Regions from separate parts of the Priestia sp. LL-8 genome, predicted to be linked through region 2. Evidence: riboswitches for the same ligand, from Rfam matches in the RefSeq annotation. Region 2 holds a riboswitch; each other region holds the start of a gene.

The links. Region 2 has a riboswitch for cobalamin ahead of metE (5-methyltetrahydropteroyltriglutamate--homocysteine S-methyltransferase). Riboswitches for the same ligand answer to the same signal wherever they lie in the genome.
Region 1: it holds a riboswitch for cobalamin, as region 2 does, so the genes downstream of both, U9R83_RS12950 ((2Fe-2S) ferredoxin domain-containing protein) here and metE (5-methyltetrahydropteroyltriglutamate--homocysteine S-methyltransferase) in region 2, are expected to answer to the same signal.
Region 3: it holds a riboswitch for cobalamin, as region 2 does, so the genes downstream of both, U9R83_RS09675 (ABC transporter substrate-binding protein) here and metE (5-methyltetrahydropteroyltriglutamate--homocysteine S-methyltransferase) in region 2, are expected to answer to the same signal.

What each region holds. Positions count from the first base shown of each region.
Region 1 is NZ_JAZAQH010000001.1:2,545,090-2,548,298, forward strand. It holds gene cobJ (precorrin-3B C(17)-methyltransferase) at 1-1,473, opposite strand, end outside; gene U9R83_RS12950 ((2Fe-2S) ferredoxin domain-containing protein) at 1,487-1,867, opposite strand; cobalamin riboswitch at 1,968-2,147, opposite strand; cobalamin riboswitch at 2,266-2,444, opposite strand; gene U9R83_RS12955 (hypothetical protein) at 2,590-2,748, opposite strand; gene U9R83_RS12960 (M42 family metallopeptidase) at 3,101-3,209, opposite strand, start outside.
Region 2 is NZ_JAZAQH010000001.1:3,385,783-3,388,991, reverse strand. It holds gene U9R83_RS17590 (metallophosphoesterase family protein) at 1-62, shown strand, start outside; gene U9R83_RS17585 (hypothetical protein) at 362-613, shown strand; SAM riboswitch class I at 693-803, shown strand; cobalamin riboswitch at 883-1,071, shown strand; gene metE (5-methyltetrahydropteroyltriglutamate--homocysteine S-methyltransferase) at 1,222-3,209, shown strand, end outside.
Region 3 is NZ_JAZAQH010000001.1:1,913,832-1,917,040, forward strand. It holds gene U9R83_RS09665 (YpjP family protein) at 118-720, shown strand; gene U9R83_RS09670 (thioredoxin family protein) at 910-1,224, shown strand; cobalamin riboswitch at 1,316-1,448, shown strand; gene U9R83_RS09675 (ABC transporter substrate-binding protein) at 1,707-2,666, shown strand; gene U9R83_RS09680 (adenosylcobinamide amidohydrolase) at 2,755-3,209, shown strand, end outside.

The DNA.
Region 1 (3,209 bases), 840 kb from region 2:
TATTTCAACAATGTCATCAGGCGCTATGCCTTCCGCCACAATTTGACCTGAATGCGCGTTGCGCCCAACCGTTTTAGCTCCTAAAAATAAGTCAAACGCACCTTTTCTATAGACAATGCCGATATCTTCTTGAACAGCACCGTAACAGGCCATACCGCATCCATTAATACCAAGCTTCAGCTCTTTTGGCATGTCCATTCCGCCGAGGCGCTTTTGTAATTCTTCCGTATGTGGGATGGCGTCGCTTTTTTCTCCATCACAAAAATCACACGCTTTAATTGTAAACACGTCTCCGACCGGAGATAATAAAAAGGAAGCTGCTTGAAGTTTTTCAATGATCACATCTGGATGAGCCGTTGGAATTTGCAATTTAATTTGATGATCAGGCGTATACTCCATCGTACCTTTTTCACCAACAACTTCTGCTAGTGTTGTCATTTGAACGGGCGTAAACTTCTTATTCGCAAGCCCTGGACTAACCGCCACTTCAAAAATAGACTCTATTGGCTGATGTACGACCGGAGAAGTAGTTTCACCTAAAATTGCTTGAAGCGCTTCTTCTGCAAGAGCTCGTGAAGCTGTTTTTTCTTCTTTTTTATTCTGAACAGCTTCAATAGCTGAAGCCGTTTGCTGTACAGTCTCCTCTTGATCAAGAGCCCATGGTTCTGCTTCTTTTCGAAGTCGCTGATGCGGTCTTAGCGGCTGTTCCGTTTGATTGAGGGTATATTTCCGCTGATACCCTCGCGGTGTAATCATCAAATCGTCATAAAAGAACGTAGATGAATTCCCAACAACAACGGTAGTCAGCATACCTATTTCATGGTTTAACATATCTTTTAAGTTCGTCATTACGACTTCTTCACGGTCACGATAAGCGCTTTTCACAAGGCCAACAGGCGTATCAGGAGAACGGTACTTTAATAGAATCCTCTGCGCTTCCACAATTTGTCTTGTTCTTCTTCCGCTTTTCGGATTATAAAAGGCTACTACAAAATCTGCTTGTGCAGCTGCTTCAATTCTTTTTTCAATTAACTCCCAAGGTGTAAGATGATCACTCAAACTAATCGTACAGGCATCATGCATCACGGGCGCCCCAAGGAGAGATGCGCATGAATTAATAGCCGAAATGCCAGGAATTACTTCCAGCTCTACGCCCGTTTCTTTTTTCCATCCTTTTTCGATCAACACTTCATACACAAGGCCGGCCATTCCGTATACTCCTGCATCTCCGCTTGAAATGACCGCCACTGTTTTCCCCGCTTCAGCTTGCTTTACAGCTTCTTGTGCACGGCTTACTTCTTCGGTCATTCCTGTACTAATAATTTGTTGATTCGTTAACAGTCCTTGAATTAATTCCACATAGGTTTTATAACCAATGATCATATCACTTTCTTGAATGGCTTCTCTTGCTCGCTGTGTGATATGCTCAAAGCTTCCTGGACCGAATCCAATAACTAGTAGTTTACCTTTCATGCTAGCTCCTCCTTTATGCGTTACTTTTTACTTTGTCAATTCCTTCTATGGAGTCACTGTTTTCTGGAGAAACGAAACCATTTTGATCATATTCATAAATAAGCGATTCCTTTATACTGCAGCCCCCTGCTAAATGCTCTTCAACAATTCGATGAGCTACGTTTTCAGTGACCTGCTTGTACCAATCTCCTGAAGGGTACACGATAGCTACAGGAGCATCTTTGCATCTTCCGTTACAGCGCGTGCGGGTTGTATGAACCGCTTCATCTAGATTCAGTTCGGTCACTTTATTTCGAATAGCCTGCGTGGCTTCTTCTCCACCTTTTCTCATACAGCTGCTTCCATTACAAATCAATACGTGATGCTTTGTTGCATTCAAGTTCCAAGTCGTCACACTCATTCTCTCCTTTACTAAAAAAACGCCTCTATCAATGATAGAGGCGCAGAAAATTCAAACTAAGTTTTTGCACTTCCACCTATATCCCGTAGGGTAAGCTTCGCATTAGAAAAAGGCTGGTTTCCTGACTTCGATTCATTACTTGATTGCGCCTTCCCGAATACAGTGGCATATGCAATCAGCTCCTCTTCACAGTGGCGGGTACCGCGCTGGCTTCACACCAGACTTCCCATTTAACGCAATGTGGTCATTGCGCACCTTTTTTGCACGATATGTAGTTTTAGGATATGAGAAAAACCCGCTTCGCTAATATGCGAGCGGGTAAAACGTCAGAATAAGAGTGTACACGAATGCCACTTTAAGCCAACGTTTCCCTTCCCGCTCCCCGGAGAAATAGAAACTTCACAATAAAGACAGGTCTCCTGACTTGTGTATCATTCTACTTGAGAACCTTCCCGTGATTTTTTCACAGTGGTTATACTCGTTCGTCCACACTTACAGTTGCGGGGGCAGTACTGGTCTTACACCAGTTTCCCTATTAAGCCTTCTTGGCATCTTTACTGTTGCTGTTTGATATATATGAACCTTTTAAACTATCAGAATAATAGAAGTAACTACCATATCATAGCGTACATTTTTTTTTATTTCAACTCTATTCTTTTCGTAAGATACAAGAAGCTATAAAAAAACAAGAGCATAAAGTCAGCTCTTGTTTTTCATTATATAGCTACTAATGTTAAATGAGGATCATTATAATACACGACTTCTGAAAGAACTTTACAGCCATTTGTTTTTGCAAAAGCTTCTCTCGCCTGCGTTTCAGTTTCAAATTCAAACATTTTCATTTCTTTTCCAGCATACACCGTCAGTACCCACATGAAAAGATTCGCCTCCGATTATTGTAGTGATCGCTATATCCACATTATGACGAAAGCATTTCCTTTTGAAAACCCATTCTACAAAACTTGTCACAAGAAACTTTTAAAAATTTAAAAACATTTTAACTTCTGTAAATGAACAAAATGTACAAAAGGTTGAAGTAGTATTATACCTCTTTAAAAAAGGTGCTTTTTTACCAACTGTTGCTTCACCAGTAAAAAAATATATAGTATTTATTAAAAAAAGAAGCCGGACAGTCGGCTTCTTTTTTAGGAAAGGAAAGTACAGACATCACAGTCCCGTCCCGCTCTTTGTTCTGCATAAAAAATACACTAATTAAATATTCCTTTCTTAAAGCAGAACCATGTTTGACTGCACATAGTGGTGAAGAAGCTTATACGTATGGTTCAATGAATCTTGATGCGTTCTCTCAAACGCATGAGAAGAATCAATTCCTGGA
Region 2 (3,209 bases):
ACGACATTTTAGGACCTCTTCTTTGGAAGGATTTTGGACGACCTCGAAGAAGTTGTTTGTAAAAACAAGAAAGTAGAAAGCTAAGTTTAATAGAGAGCCTGCCTGTGAATCACAGGCAGGCTTTTGGAAGATTGTGCATAATGTTTAAAGAAACCTTGTAGCAGAAGGCTCAGTCAAACGTTATAATAGATAGTGAATGATGATATATTCTCTATATTTGTCATATATTTGTATTACATATGTAATTGAAGAAAAACATTCACTTGATATACTGTTTAATGACTTAACTTTATCTTAAAATTTACAGTGAACTGCCTGCTTATAGAGGATTAGAAGATACACAGCAAATGGAGGAGCTATCATGGCAAACGAAAAGATGCAAGAAGGACTTAATCGTTTTATTAAGGAAGATTTAAATGACCTTTTAGGTAGACTGTTCCCTTTAATGGACCGGGAGTGTGCGGAAGAAAAGAGAATGCTTATCGAAACCGCGGTAGAGTACATCTATTCTTCAGGGTATCATCAAGGAGCAAAAGACTTGATCGAAACACATCGAAAAGATGATTACAAATTGTTAAGGCAAAAATTAGCGTCAGCACCTCCTGAAAACTGATTTTTTAAAATTTGTTTTGACAACGTAAATGTAAGGTGTTAAGATAACTCTAAATTCAAAACATTATAAACAATTAAAACTCTTATTGAGAGAGGCGGAGGGACTGGCCCTGTGAAGCCCGGCAACCATTTAACAATTTTGTTAAAAAGGTGCTACATCCTGCAAAGCGTACAGCTTTGAAAAATAAGAGAGGATTTCATAGATACTATGCCTCTCTATTCATGATAGAGAGGCTTTTTATTTTATGTGAAGGTGTTTTGAATAAACAATTTCATAGAAATGCATCAGGTGCTGTGTAACGAATGTACGCAGCTTAAAAGGGAAGACCGGTAAAAAGCCGGCGCGGTCCCGCCACTGTAATGGGGAGCAACTTATTAACCACTGTTTCATGTTGAAATGGGAAGGGATAGGAAGCGATGAACCTAAGTCAGGAGACCTGCCTGTTGTATGCACTTAAGCTCTACGGGATATAGAGAGGAGTGAGGAATACGTGTTGAGAAAAACAGGCTATCTCAACTTTAGTTAAGTATGCGTATCATCTCTCTTTTCATTTCGAAAAGAGAGATTTTTTAGTTTACCGATAAAAAAATATACAGGGAGTGGAAAAAATGAGCAGTGTAAAAAGTTCAAATGTAGGTTATCCAAGAATTGGTGAAAAACGAGAATGGAAAAAAGCGCTTGAGCAGTTTTGGGCAGGAAAGCTAGAGAAAGATATCTTTCTGCAGGAAATGGAGGCTCTTCGTCTAGGGCATCTGAAAAAACAGCGTGATGCAGGAATTGAATTGATTCCAGTCGGCGATTTTAGCTTATACGATCATGTGTTAGATACAGCTGTTATGTTTGGTTTGGTGCCAAAGCGCTTTGAGTACGAGGGAGGACCAGTATCGCTTGAAACGTATTTTGACATTGCGCGAGGAACAAAAGGTGCAGTAGCCTCTACGATGACAAAATGGTTTAACACCAATTATCACTATATCGTACCAGAGCTAGAAGGACGTAAGCCGGCTCTCGTAGAAAATCGTCCGCTTCAATTTTACAAAGAAGCAAAACAAAAGCTAAATATCAAAGGAAAGCCCGTTATTTTAGGTCCGGTAACATTTGTAAAGCTATCAAAAGGATATAAAGAAAGTGAGTTTAAAAGAGTAGTTGAACAATTTATTCCTCTTTATGCAACTATCTTAGCGGAGCTTCAGGCAGAAGGAGTAGAGTGGGTACAAATAGATGAGCCGGTTTTAGCTACAACGCTATCAAAAGAAGACCTAGCGCTGTACAAAGAAGTCTATCAAGCTTTGAAAAAAGCAGCACCGAACGTCAAAGTCATTTTGCAAACGTATTTTGACAGCGTTGATTACTACAAAGAAGTTGTGTCTCTTCCTGTTGAAGGAATTGGCTTAGACTTTGTACATGACCGAGGAGAAAATCTCACTGCGCTTAATAAATATGGGTTTCCGACTGATAAAGTGCTGGCAGCAGGAGTGATTGACGGACGAAACATTTGGCGTGAAAACTTGGACGAGCAGCTTTTAACGATCAGTGAAATTGAAGAAGCCGTATCAAAAGACCGTTTGATTCTGCAGCCTTCATCGAGTTTATTACATGTTCCTGTCACGGTAAAAAATGAAGAAACCATTGAGCCAGTGTTAAAAAATGCGCTCTCTTTTGCAGATGAAAAGCTAAAGGAAATCACGCTTTTAACAAAAGCGGTGCAGCAAGGAAAAGAAGCAATAGAAGAAGAAATAAACGTAAGTAAACAGGCGATTCAAGCATTAAATGGATCATCTTTCCGAAACCATCAAGACGTGCAAAAAGAGCTGAAGCAGCTGGACAGCTATAAAGCTAAGCGCCAAACGCGGTTTGACGTACGTCAACGCGTTCAGCAAGAAGCTTTTCAACTGCCGCTTCTTCCCACGACAACAATTGGAAGCTTCCCGCAAACAAAAGAAGTGCGACAACAGCGTCTAAAGTGGCGTAAAGGCGAGTTAAGCGATGAAGCATATGAAGCGTACATTAACGATGAAATCAAAAAATGGATTGAAATTCAAGAAGACATCGGCTTAGATGTCCTTGTGCACGGAGAGTTTGAGCGTACGGACATGGTTGAGTACTTCGGTGAAAAATTAGGAGGCTTTCAGTTTACGAAGTTTGGCTGGGTGCAATCATACGGTTCTCGCTGCGTAAAGCCGCCGCTCATTTACGGAGATGTATCGTACGAGCAGGCGATGACGATCAAAGAAACTGTGTATGCACAGTCTCTAACAGATAAGCCGGTTAAAGGAATGCTGACGGGTCCGATTACGATTTTAAACTGGTCGTTTGTACGTGATGATATCCCGCGCTACGATGTCGCAAATCAAATTGCGCTTGCTCTTAGAAAAGAAGTAGAAGCACTTGAAAGTCAGGGCATTTCAATGATTCAAGTAGATGAACCGGCGCTGCGTGAAGGATTGCCGTTAAAACGAGAAAACTGGGACAGCTACTTAAACGCTGCGGTGTATGCGTTCAAGCTAGCAACGGTATCGGTGCAAAACGAGACGCAAATTCACACGCATATGTGCTATTCAGAATTCGAAGAGATTATTGATGCAATCAAAGCGCT
Region 3 (3,209 bases), 1.5 Mb from region 2:
AATAAGCAAATATAGGTAAAAAATTAATAAGTATGTTACAATACCTAGTGAGTTATGATAATGAATTTTACGATATGAAAAGACCATATGGGAAAAGATGAGAAAGGAAAGATACGAATGCCTAGATGGATAAAAAGAATGCTAGTTGTATTTATTACAGTATTTACATTTGGGCTTGTCACTCCACCAGAATATTTATACGTTGATGATGCAAAAGCGGACAAGCAACATAAAGCAGGGTATGTAAGAGAAACAACTCCTGTCACAGCTGTTATAGAAGATATTCATTTGCCATATGAAGAACCAAAATATGAAGACGTTTCATCATTTGTTACGTATGCAATGGAATCAGCTGAAAAACAGTCAGTGGAAAAATTCGGAACAAAAATTGGGCCTGTCATTGAAGATGAATTTCGTCAAGCAGTGTTACCTAAAATTGAAGAAGTGCTGACCGACATTGGCACTGAACGTGAACAGTCAATTCAGAATCTCGAGATAAGCGAGCATCCTGCTGCTGGCTACGGTGAAAAGATTTTCCATGTATATGACCGGGAAACCGGTCAGGACTTAATACGGTTTCATGTACGGCGCGAAAATCCTCCAAAAGATGGATACTGGTTTAATTTTCACTATCATGCGGCTGCAGATAATTTTCAAAAGCATTATGATTTAGGGAAAATTTATTGGAACCGAAACATGCCGCCTAAATGGTTTAGCTGATAATAGACACAACATTCTACGATTTCGAAATGTTAGCTTTTTTTAAGCTAGCATTTTTTTGCGTCTAAAACCGTTATGGTCTAAATAAGCTGAAACATTAGCACAACGATAAAAAAATCGTTTATAATGAAGTCAGACTTCTTACCATAGAATAGTGAGAAGGAACGAATAGATGCCGGAGGTAACACAATGAAACAATTTACGGAAGAAAAACAATTTCGCGAACAAATTAAGAACGAAACACTAAGCGTTGGGATTTTTACGACAACGTGGTGTCCTGATTGCAAACGTTTGGATATGTTCATTGATGAAATCGTTGACGAAAATACAGATAAAGCATGGTTTAAAATTGACAAGGATGAGTTTGAAGAACTTTCTGCTGAAAACAATGTAATGGGTATTCCTTCTCTTCTTGTATATAAAAACGGTAAAAAAATTGCGCACCTGCACAGTGCAAATGCTAAAACGCCTGAAGCGGTCCGTGAATTTTTAGCAACTCTTTAATTCCCTAAGCTGCGAGAGCATTCTCGCAGCTTTTTTTTATGAGAATGGCTATTTCCATTTTTCGATGAGTGGGGTATACTAGGACAAGTGAATAATCGTAAAGCAATAAGGTCTCAATTTAAAGATTGAGTGAAAAGGGAAGTCTGGTGAAAAACCAGCGCGGTCCCGCCACTGTAAGCGCTTTGTGCGTAAGTCAGGAGACCTGCCTTATTGTTAGCTGTGAAACCTTCGAGGAAGGGTGAAGCAGGGTAATGAACATACATATCAAGTATAGTGAACGGATTCTTTTCCTGCTTATCTTGACGTTACCTGCTTTGCTTTCAATTGAAAGTAAAGCTTTTTTATTTTGAAGCTGCCGGCGAGCAGTATACATAGTCAAAGCGGAAAAACGGGATAGCGCTGCTTTTTGCATGATCATTTGCTTTTTCTTTAACGTGGAGGTTTCGTATTCACAATGAACAATATATAGGGGGAGTATTTAAATGAAAAAATGGCTTTCGTATTCCATTATTGCACTGTTAGTCATCGTACTTGCTGCATGCGGTGCAGGCAGCCAAAGCAACAGTGATAAAAAAACGAAGCAAGATACAGCACAAACGTCACAAGCTGCGTTTCCAGTAAAGGTAAAAGACGCACGTGATAAAGAAATTACGTTGAAAAAACAGCCTAAGAAAATTGTTTCATTAATGCCAAGTAATACGGAGATTGTATATGCCCTTGGCCTTGAAAAAGAATTAGTCGGTGTCACAAGCAACGATGACTATCCTAAAAGCGTAAAGAAAAAAGCGCAGGTGGGAGATATGAACGTTAATGCAGAAAAAGTTATCGCTTTAAATCCTGATTTAGTCCTGGCACACGCTTCAAGTATGGGCGTTTCGGATGAAGTATTTAAACAAATTGAAAGTGCGGGTATTCCGGTATTTGTTGTAAAAGATTCAACAACGTTTGATACGGTTTATGATTCTATTACGCAAATCGGTAAATTAACGGGTAAAACAAAAGAAGCTAATCAAACAATTAAAGACATGAAAGAAAAAGTAGCTTCAATTGAGAAAAAAGCAAAAACGATTTCAAAAGAAGATCGTAAAAAAGTATGGATAGAGGTATCAGGAGCTCCTGAGATTTATACAACAGGAAAAGGTACGTTCATGAACGAAATGCTTACTATGATCGGTGCTGATAACGTAGCTGCTAGTGAAAAGGGTTGGGTTAAGTTTTCTGAAGAGCAAGTTGTTAAGTTAAACCCTGACGTTATTATCGCAACGTATGATGCAGACAAAAATGAGATTATGAAGCGTCCCGCTTGGAGCAGCATGACTGCTGTAAAAGAGGGTAACATCGAGAAGGTTGATCAAAACAAAATCAACCGCTTAGGACCTCGTATTGTAGATGGCTTAGAGGACTTAGCAAAAGCAGTATACCCTGAGGTGTACAATAAATAAAAAGAGGGACCATATTCCAGTTCGAATTGAAAAGGGGATTGGTCCCTTTTCACATCTTAAAATTGAAGAACGGCCTGAGCTTTTAATCATGAAAACCGAGACTTCTTATAAAACATACAGCTCAGGCGTTTTAGGAACAGGCATCACGGAAACGGACACCTTTTACAATCGATTTGTTCATAAAGACTATTATTCAGATACGCCTTCTTTAGAGTATGAGCAATATTTGATGAAAGAAAATGTTCGCCATGAGCAAATCGTAGGGTTGATGACAGCCGTTTGGTTAAAAGAAAGAGCAATTTACTGTTATGAAGGCTACGGAGTAAGAGTAGCTTCCGTGATAACGGCTGGCGTAGGAAACGCAGTGGATATTACAGCTGATGAAGCTGTCCCGTTCTATTCCTCTCCCGGTACAATTAATATGTTTTTTTTCGTGGAAGGCACGCTTACGGATGCTGCGTTTTTACAGCTTTTTATTGCGGCTACAGAAGCCAAAACAAAAACGCTGTCACAGCTGGGTGTCATAGATCCAGCTACAAAGAC